Regions from separate parts of the Nakamurella sp. A5-74 genome, predicted to be linked through region 3. Evidence: riboswitches for the same ligand, from Rfam matches in the RefSeq annotation. Region 3 holds a riboswitch; each other region holds the start of a gene.
The links. Region 3 has a riboswitch for S-adenosylmethionine ahead of metB (cystathionine gamma-synthase). Riboswitches for the same ligand answer to the same signal wherever they lie in the genome.

Region 1 (5,492 bases), 970 kb from region 3:
GTCAACTCCACCTACACCGTCGTCACCCCGAAGACGGAGGTGCGCACCACGATCTCGCCGACCGACGGGGCTGAGGTCGGCGTTGCCATGCCGGTGGTGGTGAAGTTCGCGGTCGAACCCGAAGACCGGGCACTGGTCGAGAAGAACATCAAGATCACCACCACGCCCGAGGTGGACGGACGGTGGGGCTGGATCCAGCACGACGGCGGTACCTGGGGCCTGGACTACCGGCCGGAGGGGTATTGGCCGGAGGGGACGAAGGTGCACGTCGAGGCGAACGTCTACGGCCTGGAGTTCGCCGACGGGTCGTACGGCAAGTCCGACCTCACGAGTGATTTCACCATCGGCCGCAACCAGGTCGTGAAGGCCGACGTCGGCTCGCACCAGATGATCGTGCAGCAGGACGGCAAGACGGTCGCGACCTACCCGGCTTCCTACGGCCAGGGCAACGGCAATCCCGACCTGACGACCCGCTCCGGAATCCACGTCATCAACGACATGAAGGCATCCGTGCGGATGTCGAACCCGAAGTACGGCTACGTGAACCTGCTCGAGCGCTGGGCGGTGCGGATCTCCAACAACGGGGAGTTCATCCACGCGAACCCGGACAGCACCTCGGCGCAGGGAAACACGAACGTCACCCACGGCTGCATCAATCTGTCGCTGGCGAATGCCGGGGCGTACTACCGGACGGCAATGCTGGGCGATCCGGTGGAGATCACCGGTACCGCCATCAAACTCGGTCCCAGTGACGGAGACATCTTCGACTATGCGATCTCCTGGGAGACCTGGAAGACGTTGTCAGCGCTCGACTGACCGGTCCGCCCAGGAGCTCTTCAGCGCGGCCCGGCTCCACCCACGGTCAACGGTTCCCGAGGGACCGTGGTCGGCAGCGCGCCGGTGCCTTTCCGAGTCAGGCCGAAGGGATCGGACGGGAGCATCCGTTCGGGGGCGCGCACGGACCTGACCGCCCGCGGCAGGTACATCAGCGTCAGTGCCATCAACAGCATCGCCCACCAACGGGTCGTGCTCTCCGGGTCGGGCGAGCGATATCCCTGCCGCCAGGAGTTCATCCGGACACCCAGGGCGAACCCGGACGCGTAGGTGTTGCACATGATCTTGCTCCAGCCGGTGACGCCCAGCTCGTCGCAGCGCGCGTGCAGATCGCGGTCGAACATGTCGTCCGCCGCCTGCCGCCCGTTCGCAGGCAGCGGGTTGCCGACCCGCGCTGCATAGCGGACCACGTCGTAGGCGAGGTCGTGCTCCTTGCAGACCGGGGTGAAGTCGTAGCCGGTCTGGCCGGTGAAGGAGGAGCAGTCGCCGGTCGGTTTGGCCAGCATCGTCTCGCCCCGCGGACCCGGCAGCAGGATCGGCCGGTACCCCATCGTGGCGGACCAGGCGGTCGGGACCACCGTGGCCGGGCGGGCACGGTCGAAATCACCGGTGGTGATCGCGGTCAGCATGACCGTCGCCCCGACATCACCCGGCGCACTATCGACGGAGCTGTCCATGCCGCACCACCAGAAGGCGGCCAGCAACGCCAACAGACCGACCCCGACTCGCCTCACTGCTCCAGATTGCCAGACGAGAGGCCGATCCCGGGGTTCGCGGTCCTGACGGTCGCCTCAGTCGAGGGTTCGCGGTCCTGACGGTCGCCTCAGCCGAGGGTTCGCGGTCCCGGCGGTCGTCATGGCCGGAGGATCGCGGTCTGGATGTGGGTCAGGACCCTCTCGCCAGAGGCGCAACGACCGTTCAGCGTCCGGGTCGTGCGGTGTCGTCAGCCGGATCAGCGATCGTGGACGGCCGGGAGTGCGCTCCGCCGGCCGGAGCGACGGCACGCCACCAGTCGTCCCGGGGCACGTCGTCGGTCAGGTCCCAACGTTGACCTGGACGCGGGGTGCCGATCACCACCGGTCCACGGCCTGTCGCCTCGGGAGACTCTGCCGCGCCCCGGAGGAGACGCTCGATCGGCTCGTCCCAGGAGTGCAGCGCCAGGTCGAACGTCGCCCAGTGGATCGGCAGCAGAGCAGTGCCTCCGAGGTCACCGTGGGCGCGGAGCGCCTCTTCCGGGTTCATGTGGATGTCCTGCCAGGCGGGGTGGTACGCGCCGATCGGCAGGATGGTCAGGTCGAACGGGCCGAACAGGGCCCCGGTCCGACCGAACGACGGCGTGTAGCCGGTGTCGCCTCCGAAGAACACCCGGTGCCGGGGACCGGCGACTGCCCACGACGACCACAGGGTGGCATCGCGGCGCACGAAGCGGCCCGAGAAATGCCTGGCCTCGGTGCAGGTGAGCGTCACCCCGCCGACGCGGACTGCTGCATCCCAGTCCAACTCGTCGATCCGGTCGGCGGGAACGCCCCACCGGCGGAGGTGGGAGCCGATTCCCAGCGGGACGATGAACCGGCACGCGGTCCGCTGGGCCAGGTCACGGATCGTGCTGCTCTCCAGGTGGTCGTAGTGATCGTGCGAAATGACGACGGCGTCGACGGCTGGGAGCTCGGCCGCGGTGAGCGGCGCGCGATGCAGTCGCCGTGGACCGATCTGCGCTGAGGGCGAGACCCGTGATTCCACCACCGGGTCGAACAGGATCCTGGTCCCGTCGATCTCCACCAGCGCACTCGCGTGGCCGAGCCAGGTGACGGCAAGACCTTGGGTGCGGTCGCGGATCTCGGGGGTGACGACCTGGACCGGACCGATCGGCGACCCGACGGGCCCACGCCCACGGAACGATCGCAGGAGCCGCGGGACGTCGGCAGGGGTCAGCGTGTGGCTGCGCTGCCGGTTGTGGAAGCTGCGACCGCTGTGGTGATCGGACTCGTAGCGTCGTTCGTCAGCCGGGGCGGCGCTGTCGGACGGAAGAGAACTCAGCACGGCCCGGGTGGATGCGCCGAGCGCCTGCGGCAGCCCTCTGAAGGCGGCCCTGGCACGGGGGAGCAGGACGGCGACGGGGACCGCCACGACGGAGGCGAGGGCGACAGCCAGGACCTGCCGGGATCGGGGGGAGGAGCTCATCCATCCAGTGTGCCTTCGCGGGAAAGTGGCGTGCGCCACTGTGTCGATGGTGCCGATCTGCTTGCCCCCCAGGGCCGTGTGTCCTAGTCTTCGGTCAGGTCATGAGTTCCAGCGATCAGCTCCGGCTAGCTGGACGGCAACCCTCCTCCGCGGTGGGGTGCTCCGGATGAAGACCTGGCGGCACCCGATCAAGGTTTCCGCAAGCGCGAGCGGCCTTTCCGGCTGCTTCTGACGATGGGTCAGCAATGAGTGGAGTGAACCGCGAGACACGTGTGTGCTCGGTACAGCCGCGCACCCCGATGGTCTCGCGTCGACACGTCGATCTCGGTCGTCTGTCCAGCGCACTGTGTCGCAGCACCTTCGCCGCCCGCTGACGTTTCCCCCGACCGAACAGGGGCCATCAGCCGGTAGAGGCTCCGCCCTCTGATCTCCATCACCGCAGCGCCGCACCGACCGTCGGATGGACCTGTCCTTCCAGGCAAATCGAGATGCGCTGCGCGCCAGAACGATTGACCCGCATCGAGCGGAGATCGTCCTTTAGACAACACTTCCGAGGATCCTCGTGACCACTTCTCCCACCCTGCCACCCGCGCTCCGGCCGGGCGCCGAGTCCGCTCCACCTGCTCCACCCCCCGCTCCACCAGCAGTGTCCTTGAGCAAGGCGGTGGTCCCCCCGACAGCGAGCACGTCGCTGGACGAGCCTCGAGTCGTGCCGGTCCGTCATCCCTGGCGGTGGGTGGGGGTGGCCGTCGTGCTGGTGCTGCTCGCCCAGTTCGTGCACGGCCTGGCCACGAATCCCGGCTGGGACTGGGAGACCTTCGCCAAGTACTTCGCTGCCGAATCCATCCTGGCCGCGCTGTGGACCACCATCAAGCTGACCGTCTACGGCACGCTCCTCGGATTCGGGCTCGGCGTGGTGATCGCTGCCATGCGACTGTCGAAATCACCCTTCCTGCAGGTCATCTCGTGGGGGTACGTCTGGGCGTTCCGGTCGATCCCACTGATCGTGCAGCTGCTGTTCTGGTTCAACATCGCGTACCTGTACCAGACCCTGCAGTTCGGAGTGCCCTTCGGGCCGGGCTTCTTCAGTGTGAACACCAACGACCTGTTCGGCCCGCTCGGTGCTGCGGTCCTCGGATTGGCGCTGCACCAGGCCGCGTACGCGGCGGAGATCATCCGCGGCGGGATCGTGTCTGTCGATGCCGGACAGTTGGAAGCCGCTGCAGCACTGGGTATCCCGCGTCTACGGCAGTTCCGCCGCATCGTACTGCCGCAGGCGATGCGCTCGATCCTGCCGAACGCCGCCAACGAGGTGATCTCGTTGTTCAAGGGCACCTCCATCGTGTCGGTGATGGCGATCCCCGAGCTGTTCTACCAGGCCCAGGTGATCTACGGCCGCAACGGTCGTGTCGTCCCGCTGTTGATGGTGGCCACGGTCTGGTACATCATCCTGACGACCATCCTGTCGGTGGTGCAGTACTACGTCGAGCGGCACTATGCCAAGGGTGCAAGTCGCACCCTGCCGCCCACACCGTTGCAGCGGATCACCCGCGGTTGGGCTCGGGTACGGCGAGCAGCCGCCCATCCGCCGAGTCGCACCGGTACCCGTCCGGTCGCACCCGCGGGCGATGCCCGATGACCGCCGCCGTCGACTCGTCGACCAGGCCCATGGTCGAGATTCGCAGCGTGCACAAGGCTTTCGGCGATCTGGAAGTGTTGCGCGGCATCGACCTGGACATCCCCGCCGGGTCCGTGACGGTCATCCTCGGGCCGTCGGGGTCGGGCAAGTCGACCCTGCTGCGTTCGATCAACCATCTCGAGAAGCTCGACTCGGGATCGATCAGCGTCGACGGTTCGCTCATCGGGTACAAACCACGCCGTGGCCGGCTGTACGAGCTGCGGGAGAAGGAGATTCTCGAGCAGCGTTCGGAGATCGGGTTCGTCTTCCAGAACTTCAATCTCTTCGGGCATCTGACGGTCCTGGAGAACGTGGTAGAAGCGCCGATCTCCGCCCAAAGGCGCAAACGTTCCGAGGTGGAGGCACTGGCGCTCGAGCTGCTCGAGCGGGTCGGTGTGCGCGAGAAGGCGCACGACTATCCGCGCCGCCTGTCCGGTGGTCAGCAGCAGCGGGTGGCGATCGCCAGAGCACTGGCGCTGCAACCGAAGTTGATCCTCTTCGACGAGCCGACGAGTGCACTCGACCCGGAGCTGGTCGGCGAGGTGCTCGACGTGATCGTCGATCTCGCCAGGAGCGGTACGACCCTCGTGGTGGTCACCCACGAGATCGGATTCGCCCGCCAGGTGGCCGACACCGTCGTGTTCATCGACGAGGGCCGGATCATCGAGTCCGGCACTCCGTCCGCCGTGATCGACAACCCGCAGCACGAGCGCACCCGGGCCTTCATCTCCAAGGTGCTGTGATGCGTTCCCCCCTCACCTCCCGAATCCCCTTCCATCCCTTGACTTCTCGACCAGTG
Region 2 (5,492 bases), 1.9 Mb from region 3:
ATGCGGGTCCTGGTCGCCGAGCCGGGTGACGCGGTCGACCGGGCCGAGAGGTTCCGCTCCACCATCGGCGGCGCCGAGGGCAACGTCGCGGCAGCGCTGGCCCGCCAGGGAGTTCCTGCCTGCTGGGTGGGCAGGGTCGGGGACGACGACGCGGGGCGGTACGTGCTGCGCCGGATGCGCGCCGAAGGGGTCGACGTCGTCGACGTGGCGGTCGAGGAGTCCTCGTTCACCGGGATGCTGATCCGCAACACGTCCGCACACGGGGCGATCTCGGTGACCTACCACCGGGCGGGCTCGGCGGGTTCGCTCGTCTCCGCGACCGATGTGGCGCGGGCCTGGGAGCGCCGGCGTCCGGCGCTGGTGCACGTCACCGGGATCACGGCGATGCTCTCCGACGGTGCGCTCGGCGCGGTGGTCGAGTTGCTCGACCGGGCAGCCGCCGACGATGTCCCGGTGAGCTTCGATGTGAACCTGCGCCTGCGACTGGCCGCCGCCGACCGTTGGCGGACGGTGCTGCCGGCGCTGGTGTCGCGGGCGCGGATCGTCTTCGCCGGGGACGGTGAGATCGACGTCCTGGCACCGGGTAGACCGCAGGCGGAGGTCGTGCGGGAGTGGCTTGCCGGGGCTGCCGAGGTGGTGATCGTCAAGAATGGCGATCACACCTGCACTGCCTTCACCGCCGGCGGTGAGCTCACCCGACCGAGTCTGGTGCGCGCAGTGATCGACCCGGTCGGCGCGGGCGATGCGCTGGTGGCCGGCTTCCTGGGTGCGTACCTGGCGGGTGCGGATCCGGATGGTTGTCTGACCCGCGGCGCCGCGTCTGCGGCCTTCGCGGTGCAGCACTGGTCGGACACCGAGGGCCTGCCCACCGGACCCGAACTCGACGCATTCGTGGCAGCCATCGGCAACGCCCGCGAACAGGTGCTGCGGTGAACCACCGGGATCGTCCCGGACCCGGACTCGAACCAGGGAGATGCGCGTGTACGGCTGGCAGATGATGGAACGTGCTGTGGCGCAACGCGTGATCGGGATCGTCCGCACCCCTGACTTGGAGTCCGCCGTCGCGGCCACCACGACGCTGATCAACGCCGGACTGCAGTCCGTCGAGATCACCCTGACCAATCCTGCAGCGCTGCAGGCGATCTCGGAGATCCGGCGGCGTTTCCCGGACGCCGTCGTCGGGGTCGGCAGCGTGCTGGACAGCGACTCGGCGGTAGCCGCGATCCGCGCCGGGGCGCAGTACCTGGTCTCGCCGACCGTTTCGCCGGCGACGATTGCCGCAGCCAACCGCTACGGCATTCCGGCCGTGATCGGGACGAACACCCCGACCGAGATGTTGGCAGCCCTCGAGGCCGGCGCATCGGCGGTGAAGCTGTTCCCCGCATCATCGAGTTCGCCGAAATGGGTCAGCGATGTCCGTGCCGCGCTGCCCCAGTTGCCGATCATCCCGACCGGGGGAGTGACGCCGGAAACTGCTGCCGACTGGATCGCTGCCGGCGCCGTCGCGGTCGGCCTCGGCTCGGCGCTGACCAGGGGCACCCCCGAGGAGTCCGCCTCACGCGTCGCCGACCTGCTGCGCACTCTGGCAGCCTTCTGACTCCTCTCGGCGAGACCTGTCGTCGATCTGGCGGGATCTCGACTCACTCGTTCTTCGCTCGCTCGATCGGCGGTGCGTTCGACTCCTTTTTCGCTCAGGACAAGCGACCCGAGGATGCAGTCGGGACCCTCGTGTTCTCCCCGTCGGGATCTCGGCTGGTTCCGTTCTCGGTCGCTGGGGGGTGGGGTCGCGGAGGAGGACGCTGCGTAGCCCTCTGCAGCGATGGACGCGCCGGTGAGCCTGCGAACCGGCGCGACCGAGCGAAGCCTGCGGAGCGGCGGCCTCCTCCGCGGCACCGCCGTGCAACCCTCCTCTGGCATGGCGGAACCCCAGCCGTTACACTCGGCGCCAGGTCATGAGTGCCAGCGTCAAGCCCCGGCTCGCTGGACGGCAACCCTTCTCCGCGATGGGGTGCCCCGGGTGATGACCGGGCTGAATGCCGTCCGGCGTTCGGCAAGCGTGGGCCTCCTCCATCGACTGGCCCTTGGATGCTCGAAGGAGCGCACTGTGTGCCAGGAAATGTGTAGCCGGTGACGGCGAGCGCGACGGTCTGATTCGCCGCCGGCCCGGAGTGACACCCGGTCAGGCCGAGATCGCAGCCCCTTCACCAACGGAGCGCGCAGAATCCCCTGCGCTGCACCGCTTCTCCCGCACCATCCCGTATCCACCCGGGTCGATCCCGGGCACCCTCCAGGAGCACACACCATGAGTTGGTCGTTCGAAACCCGCCAGATCCATGCCGGCCAGAGCCCGGACAGCCAGACCGGCGCCCGCGCCCTGCCCATCTACCAGACCACGTCGTTCGTCTTCGAGAACACCGCACAGGCTGCGGGCCGCTTCGCGCTCAGTGAGTTCGGTCCGATCTACACCCGGCTCAACAACCCGACCACCGAGGTGGTGGAGAACCGGATCGCCGATCTCGAAGGGGGTGTCGGTGCGCTCGTCGTCGCGTCGGGTCAGTCGGCCGAGACCATCGCGATCCTCAACGTCGCCGAGGCCGGTGACCACATCGTCTCCTCGCCGAGCCTCTACGGCGGCACGTACAACCTGTTCCACTACACGCTTCCCAAGCTCGGGATCACCGTCGACTTCGTCGCGAACCCCGATGATCCGGAATCGTGGCGGGCAGCCGTCAGGCCGAACACCAAGGCTTTCTTCGCCGAGACCATCTCGAACCCGAAGCAGGACGTGCTCGACATCGAAAAGGTGTCGGCAGTGGCCCACGAAGCCGGTGTCCCGCTGATCGTCGACAACACCATCGCCACCCCGTACCTGTTGCGGCCCTTCGAGTTCGGTGCCGACATCATCGTGCACTCGGCGACCAAGTACCTGGGCGGACACGGCACCGCCATCGGCGGCGTGATCGTCGATTCGGGGAAGTTCGATTTCGGGGTCGATCCGGAGAAGTTCCCGAATTACAACACCCCCGACCCGAGCTACCACGGTCTGGTCTACGCCCGCGATCTCGGTGTCGGTTCCGCGCTCGGAGCGAATCTGGCGTTCATCCTCAAGGCCCGCGTCCAACTGCTGCGCGACCTGGGCGCGGCGATCTCGCCCTTCAACGCCTTCCTCATCGCCCAGGGGCTGGAGACGTTGTCGCTGCGGATCGAGCGGCACGTCAGCAATGCCAAGGCGGTTGCCGAGTGGCTCGAGGCCAGGGACGACGTGCTGAGCGTCAACTACGCGGGTCTGGCGTCCAGCCCGTGGCACGAGCTGGCACAGAAGTACACGCCGAAGGGTCCCGGCGCGGTGCTCGCCTTCGAGGTGGCCGGTGGTGCCGAAGCAGGGCAGCGGTTCGTCGACGGCCTGCAGCTGCACTCGTTGGTCGCGAACATCGGCGACGTCCGGTCGCTGGCGATCCACCCCGCGGCGACCACCCACAGCCAGCTCTCCGAGGACGAGCAGCGCTCGACCGGCGTCACTCCCGGCCTGGTGCGGTTGTCGGTGGGCATCGAGCACATCGACGACATCCTGGCCGACCTGGAGCAGGGCTTCATCGCGTCCAAGGGCATCGACTGACCGTCGAGGCGGGCGTCGAAGGAGCAGGGCACGAGAAGTACTGGGACAGAAGAGGACTCATGACTCATGTGCAGCAGCGTCGCGGGAGCACGTCACGTGATCCCGCGGCGCTGTCGCGCCTCGTGCACGGCACCGAGCCCGGGTTCAGAGCCGTGGCTCGGGTGGGAGCGCTGGTCACCGAGTCCGGCACCGAGCTCGACGTCTCCCTCGCATACGAGACGTGGGGAACGCTCAACGCAGCCGGCGACAACGCGGTCCTCGTCGTGCATGCCCTGACCGGCGATGCCCACGTCGTCGGTCCGGCCGGTCCCGACCAGCCGACGCCCGGGTGGTGGGACGGGCTCATCGGTCCGGGTGCACCGCTGGATCCGGCGCGGCACTTCGTGGTGGCCGCGAACGTGCTCGGCGGCTGCCGCGGCAGCACCGGTCCCTCATCGTCCGCCCCGGACGGCCGGCCCTGGGGCTCCCGGTTTCCGCGCATTACCCCGCGCGACCAGGTGGCCGCAGAGGCGGCGCTCGCCGACCACCTCGGCATCGCTTCCTTCGCCGCCGTCATCGGCGGCTCCATGGGCGGCATGCGGGCGCTGGAGTGGGGCGTGCTGCATCCCGACCGGGTGCGGCATGTGGTCGCCATCGCCACTTGCGCCGCGTTCTCCGGTGACCAGATCGCCTGGAGCAGTGCCCAACTGGCCGCCATCACCACCGATCCGCTGTACCGCGGCGGTGACTACTACTCCGCCTCCGGAGGTGATGGCGCTCCGACCGCCGGGATGGCCGTTGCCCGGCAGATCGCCCACGCCACTTACCGTTCGGCGCAGGAACTGGATACCCGCTTCGGTCGCATCGAACAGTCCGGCGAGGACGTGCTGCGCGGTGGTCGGTTCGCGGTGCAGTCCTACCTCGACCACCACGGCGACAAGCTGGCCCGTCGGTTCGACCCGAACTCCTACGTGGTGCTGACCGAATCGATGATGCTGCACGATCTCGGTCGCGATCGCGGCGGTCTGCAGGCCGCGCTGCGGCGGATCACCGCGCCGCTGACGGTGGCCGTGGTGGACTCGGACCGGTTGTTCCCGCCGGCCCAGGGCGAGCTGATCGCCCGGCTCGCACCCACGGCCCGGGAACTCCGCGTCATCCGTTCCGGCCATGGCCACGACGGGTTCCTGATCGAGGCCGAGCAGGTCGGCGCCATCGTGCGCGACGCGGTGGACGCCACCACCTCAGGTGCCGGCGAACACTGAACAACCGGCTCGCATCGGCGGTATGGCCTGATTCGGGCGGTGTGCCGCCATCGGGTCTGTGACGTCGATGACGTGGGGCCCCCTGAGGCTGTCCTGACTTCGTCCGTGTGTGTCTCCGGGGCTACGGTGATGCGGTGTCCACGAACACTCGAGCGGTGTCCAAACCCGCAGGCCCACCGAAGGGCCGACGTACCACGGTCGCCCTGAAGTTGTTGATGGCCGGTACCGGCATCATCTTCATCGGCTACGTCCTGCTGCACATGTACGGCAACCTCAAGGCGATCAGCGGCAAGGAGTCCTTCGACACCTACGCCGAGCACCTGCGGACCTTCGGTGAGCCGATCCTGCCGTACTCCGGGCTGCTCTGGATCATCCGGGCGGTGCTGATCCTCAGCCTGGTCGGTCACGCGTATGCCGCCTTCAAGCTGTGGAAGCGCGCGCAGGACGCCCGTACCCAGCGGTACGCGGTGAAGAAGGCGGTCAGCTCATCGCTGTCGTCCCGCTGGATGCGCTGGGGTGGCGTGGCGCTGCTGCTGTTCATCGTGTTCCACATCCTGCAGTTCACCACCAGGACCATCACCCCGGGCGGGGATGCGGGCAGCCCCTTCGACCGGCTGGTCAACGGGTTCTCGCTG
Region 3 (5,492 bases):
GACCTCAAGCGGCGCAACTTCCGGCAGCTCAGCCGCCGGCCGCCCGGCAGGCCGCCCCTGCGGTCGACCGTCCGGCCGCGGAACCTTCGGAGACCGGGCAGCCCCCGACGGCGAAGCCGCAGCGCCCGACGCCGGAGCACCCCGGAGACCGATCGGCCGAGGCCGACCGGGACCGGCAGCCCGCGGCAGCGCCCCCCGAGGGCGGGCCACGGCGGGCCGGTGGCGCCGAGATCGGCGTCGTGGATGTCCGGCGGGTCTGGCAGGACGTGTTGAAGGACGTCCAGCGCCGCCGCCGGGCCACCCAGATCCTGCTCGAGTCGGCGACCGTCGCGGGAGTCGAAGGGCGCACCCTGAAGTTGTCGATGCCCACCGCCGGGATGGCCAGGCGGGTGGTCGAGACGGGTAACGCCGAGCCGTTGCGCGCGGCTCTGCACCAGGTGCTGGGAGTCGACTGGGCGATCGACTGCAGCTCGGACCAGCAGGCTGCGAACGGCCAGCGACCCGACTCCCGGCCGTCCAGCGCGGCAGCGCCACGTCCGGCCACTCCGGCCCGGAGCCAGGAACCGCAGCGTGCGGCCCCTCGCTCGAACGGCTCAAGCCGTGCACAGGCGGTCCCCGCCGCCGACGACTGGCCGATGCCCGAGGCGCCTCCGGACCCGGATGATCCGGCGTTCGAGGACGAGATCCCCGACGACTACGGAGATCCCGCCGCCGCTGCATCCCCAGCCTCTGTCCACGACCCGGAGGAAGCTGCGATGACGCTGCTCGCCTCCGAGCTCGGTGGCAAGAAGTGGGATCCCGACCGCTCCCCCTGAACGACGAGACCGGCCCCGTCGGGGGCCGGTCTCGTCCTGCGCGTGTCGGAAACGCGGACGTGCGTTCCGTTGCCCGTCAGCTCACCCGGGCGAGGACCCGTCCCGGGGCCGGCAGCTCCTCGGCGATCTCTGTGGGTCCGGTCGGACAGGTTGCCGCGAGCGCCCGGTCGAGGCCGTCCAGCACATCGGCCACCAGATCCTGGGCCAGCTCGATCCCGACCGACAGTCGCAGCAGACCCGCACCGATGCCTGCCACCGCGCGCGCTTCGGCGCTCATCGACGCATGGGTCATGGTGGCGGGGTGGGCCACGAGACTCTCTGTACCGCCGAGCGACTCGGCCAGTGAGAAGCACCGCAGGCCCTGCAGGAAGGCGCGGACGGCCGTCTCGCCACCGGCCAGATCGATCGAGAACATCGCGCCGAACCCGTCCTGCTGCTTGGCGGCGATCTCGTGGCCCGGGTGCGAGGTGAGGCCGGGGTAGTACACGCAGCCCACCGCGGGGTGCGCCGCGATGGCATTGACGATCGCCGTCGCGTTCTCCTGGTGCGCCCGGATGCGGGTGTGCAGCGTTCGCAGCCCACGCACCGTCAGGTAACTGTCGAAGGGGCTGCCGGACAGGCCCAGCACGTTGCTCCAGTAGGCGATCTGCTCGGCCAGCTCACCGGTCCTCGCGATCACGGCGCCACCCACGACGTCGCTGTGGCCGTTGATGTACTTGGTCGTCGAATGCACGACGAGGTCGACCCCGAACTCGAAGGGCCGCTGCAGGATCGGCGACAGGAAGGTGTTGTCGGCCACGACGAGGGCGCCGACCGCATGCGCAGCCCTGGTCACCAGCTCGATGTCGGTGACCCGCAGCAGCGGGTTCGACGGCGTCTCCAACCAGACCACCGTCGGGCCGGCCTCGAGCGCCGCATTGACCGCGTCCTGGTCGCCGAAATCGACGGTCACCAACTCGAACTGGCCGCGCGAGGAGAGGGTGTCGAACAGTCGCCAGGTTCCGCCGTAGCAGTCGTGCGGGATGACGATCGTGTCGCCGGGACACAGCAGTGCGTTGACACACAAGGTGATGGCGCTCATCCCGGTCGAGGTGATGCTGGCACCGGCGCCACCCTCGAGGGTGCTCAGCGCCTCGGCGAGCACGTCCCGGGTGGGGTTGCCGCTGCGGGTGTAGTCGTACTGGCGCGGCTCGTCGAAACCGGCGAAGGAGAAGTTGCTCGACAGGTAGAGGGGCGGGATGATCGCGCCCTGCGCCGGGTCCGAGTCGATGCCGGTGCGCAAGCCTCGCGTCAGCTGCGAGACGGCTCGAGGAGTGTCGGAACAGGCGGCGGGGGAGTCCTGCTGCGTCATGTCGTGCCTTTCCCAGGAGTCAGGCTTGCCAACCTGCTGAGGGAAGTTTCGGCGAACGCCGGAGAGAGGTTCACGTGAGGGCGGAACGCCACCGAAGGGCCCGTCGTCACGCTCCATCTTCCGGGGCCCGAGAAACAGCTCCGCAGGATTTGGCACCTTTCTCGTGGATTGCTCCACGAGAGGCTGCCCCGGCTTCATCGGGCCTGTCCCTCTGCCGGTCTTGATGGATTGCGCTTCCGACGATAACCCCCGATCCCGATCCTGACAACCCGCCGCCGGAATCGGGTCTCCGGTCGCGTCGTAGGCTGCCCGGATGATCGCTCTGGTGCGCCGTCCTGCCACCTCTCTCGCCGACGGCATGGTGACGTTCATCGAACGCTCCCCGATCGACCTGGAGCTGGCGCTCCGGCAATGGGCCGCCTATGTCGCCGTACTGCAGCAGTCGGGGTGGCAGATCGTCGAGGTCCCGCCGGACGACGCGCTGCCGGACTCGGTGTTCGTCGAGGACACGGTGGTGATGTTCGGTGACGTCGCGGTGCTCACCAACCCGAACCGGCCGCAGCGCCACCCGGAGATCCGTGACACCGCAACGGTTGTCGAATCGCTGGGAATCCCGCTGTTGCGGCTGGAGGATCCGGCGGCGATGGACGGCGGTGACGTGCTCAAGGTCGGACGGACCGTCTACGTGGGGCTCACCGCATCGACGAACCAGGCTGCCGCAGATCAGCTGACCCAGTGGCTCACTCCGCGGGGATGGACGGTGGTGGCGATCCCGTTGACGAAGGCGCTCCATCTCAAGAGCGCGGTGACCGCGCTGCCCGACGGCACGATCATCGGGTACCTGCCGCTGGTGGACGAGGTCGAGCGCTATCCGACCTTCCTCGCCATGCCGGAGGAGGGTGGCTCCCACGTGGTGGTGATCGGTGAGAACGCGATCGTGATGAGCTCCGACGCCCCCGAATCCGCCGCGCTGCTGCGGGATCGGGGGATCGACGTGACCGAGGTGGACATCGGCGAGTTCACCAAGCTCGAGGGGTGCGTGACTTGCCTCAGCGTCCGGATCCGAGAGGCCGTCCCTTCCTTGTGACCTCGCAGTACCAGCCAGAGATCGGGGCCGCGGAACGGGCGCGTCGAGATCCCGACGTGACGTGATCGGTTCTCGCGCAACGGATCGCGTCTCATCCCCACCCCGCTGACGCTCGGCGTGGACCCAGCTCGATCACCGAGATCACCGGTGACCGAGCAAGCGAGGAACGAGCGCGTCGAGATCCCGACGTGACGTGATCGGTTCTCGGGCAACACATCTCGACTCGTTCGTTCGCTCGGTCATCGAACTCTCCGGTGATCGAGCAAGCGAGGAACGAGCGCGTCGAGATCCCGTCAGGACAGCTCAGGTGAGGGGATCCATCGGTGCGCCCGTCACCTCGAGGTCGTCGTTGCTCGGCAGCGCGGGGTGGGCCGAAGTGGGTCGGTCCAGGTAGTACAGCGCGGTCGAGGCGATGTCGTCGGTGAGCAGGCGGTAGCGACCACCTGACATCCAGCCGAGCGCCTGGATGTCGACGCGCAGGTCGTCGCGGGAATGGATCGGGTCCACCACATGCCAGCGGTCTGGTGGGGCGAAGCCGGTTCCTCGGGTGGCCCGAGCACCCACCGTGCGACCCGTCGCGGTCGCTCCCAGATCCGATGGTGATCGGCCAGGGTGACCGACCCCAACGCCGTCGCCCGGCCTGACACCCCGTCCTGTTTGTCGCGGACATGTCCTACAAGTACACAAAGAACTGCTTGACCATAGCTCGGCGGCCGCTCTAGGTTTCGTGCTCAGAGGAATTTCCCACCTCGCCTGCCCGCTTGAATGAAGGAAATGGTGGCTAGCTTGTCCGACAAGACAGACGATTCTCTGGTTTCCGACAAGGCCTCGACCGAGAACCCGGTCCCCGCCCATCTGCGAATCCTGCGCACGCTGCGTGATCAACGCATCGGTCTCGGCGGCATCATTCCCAGCGAATCCGAGCTCTCCGCTGCATTGGCTGTCGGACGCCCGCAGATCCGTGAAGGTCTCCGCGTGCTGGAGGCGTTCGGTGCGATCGACGCCCGACAGGGAGCGCGTCGAGTCTGGCGTGGCTTCGACGGGACGACGTTCGGCGAACAGATCGGGGGCGTTCTCGGTGCGGGCGGTTCGTCGGCGCTGGCCGACTTCCTCGAACTGAGGCAGACCCTGGAGACCACGCTGCTCCCGCAGGCTGTCGACAAGATGACACCCCTGGATCTTGCCCGCCTTCGTGACCTGGCAGGCCGGATGATCTCCGAGGCAGAGGCGGGACGGCCGTTCACACGTGAGGACGAGGAATTCCACCGCCTGATGTTCGCGGCCCTCGGTAACACCATGTTGCTGGGCCTGATGACGGCGTACTGGCGGGTTTTCCATGCCTACACCGCGGGTCGACCCGCCGACGAAGACCGTCTTGCGGTCGCTCGCAAACACCTGGCGATCGCCGATGCCATCACGGACGGCGACATCAGACTGGCCGCGCACGAACTCGATGCCCACTTCTACGGCGTCAGGCGACGGGTGGTGTCACTGCGCGACCATCCGGAGCAGGAGGCCCGGCCTGCCGGTTGACGCTGCCGAATCACCGTCATCCCGCGTCAAGAACATCCGCTATTTCAACGAGGAGATACACGATGAAGTTTCGCAAACGCGTCGCGACCTGTGCGGTGCTGCTCGCGGCGGCGCTGGCGCTGACCGGCTGCGGGGGTGGCGATTCCACCTCTGCCCAAGGGTCCGGGCCGGTCGAGATCCGTTACTGGCTGTGGCAGGACAACCCCACCGACACCACCTGGAACGAACTGGCCACCGAGTTCAACGCATCGCAGCAGAAGGTCAAGGTGACCGTCGAGGTCATTCCCCTGGACCAGTACCAGGACAAGCTGATCACGGCCGCCGCGAACAAGGCCGGCCCGGATGCCGCGCGCAGCAAGGATTGGTGGCTCGGGCAGTTCGCTCCCAAGGGGATGGTCGCCGACCTGACCGCCGACGTGGACGGCTGGGCGGGGAAAGCCGATGTGACTCCGGCACTCTGGGCCACCGGGCAACTGCCCGGTGACAAGAAGATCTACATGCTGCCTCACCAGTACACGACCCTCTATCTGTACTACCGCAAGGACTACTTCAAGGAAGCCGGACTGGCAGCGCCGAAGTCCCAGCAGGACGTGCTCGACGCCGCTGCGAAACTGACGAACGGGAAACGGTTCGGGCTCGACGTCCGCGGCGGTGCCGGCGGTCAGGACCAGTGGGCTGCATGGATGCTCGCCGGCGGCGGCGACTT

Region 1: linked by a shared signal. The riboswitch ahead of ABLG96_RS08685 (putative leader peptide) and the one ahead of metB (cystathionine gamma-synthase) in region 3 are both predicted to bind S-adenosylmethionine.
Region 2: linked by a shared signal. The riboswitch ahead of ABLG96_RS17120 (bifunctional o-acetylhomoserine/o-acetylserine sulfhydrylase) and the one ahead of metB (cystathionine gamma-synthase) in region 3 are both predicted to bind S-adenosylmethionine.

Annotation. Positions count from the first base shown of each region.
Region 1 covers NZ_CP159218.1:1,880,156-1,885,647, forward strand. The annotation lists gene ABLG96_RS08670 (Ig-like domain-containing protein) at 1-816, shown strand, start outside; gene ABLG96_RS08675 (phospholipase A2) at 837-1,568, opposite strand; gene ABLG96_RS08680 (MBL fold metallo-hydrolase) at 1,753-3,015, opposite strand; SAM riboswitch class IV at 3,113-3,227, shown strand; gene ABLG96_RS08685 (putative leader peptide) at 3,315-3,389, shown strand; gene ABLG96_RS08690 (amino acid ABC transporter permease) at 3,680-4,654, shown strand; gene ABLG96_RS08695 (amino acid ABC transporter ATP-binding protein) at 4,651-5,436, shown strand.
Region 2 covers NZ_CP159218.1:3,729,421-3,734,912, reverse strand. The annotation lists gene ABLG96_RS17130 (sugar kinase) at 1-933, shown strand, start outside; gene ABLG96_RS17125 (bifunctional 4-hydroxy-2-oxoglutarate aldolase/2-dehydro-3-deoxy-phosphogluconate aldolase) at 980-1,597, shown strand; SAM riboswitch class IV at 1,949-2,063, shown strand; gene ABLG96_RS17120 (bifunctional o-acetylhomoserine/o-acetylserine sulfhydrylase) at 2,303-3,616, shown strand; gene ABLG96_RS17115 (homoserine O-acetyltransferase) at 3,676-4,857, shown strand; gene ABLG96_RS17110 (succinate dehydrogenase cytochrome b subunit) at 5,013-5,492, shown strand, end outside.
Region 3 covers NZ_CP159218.1:909,836-915,327, forward strand. The annotation lists gene ABLG96_RS04120 (DNA polymerase III subunit gamma and tau) at 1-815, shown strand, start outside; gene metB (cystathionine gamma-synthase) at 892-2,166, opposite strand; SAM riboswitch class I at 2,277-2,396, opposite strand; gene ddaH (dimethylargininase) at 2,480-3,253, shown strand; gene ABLG96_RS04135 (hypothetical protein) at 3,557-3,760, opposite strand; gene ABLG96_RS04140 (FCD domain-containing protein) at 4,019-4,786, shown strand; gene ABLG96_RS04145 (sugar ABC transporter substrate-binding protein) at 4,849-5,492, shown strand, end outside.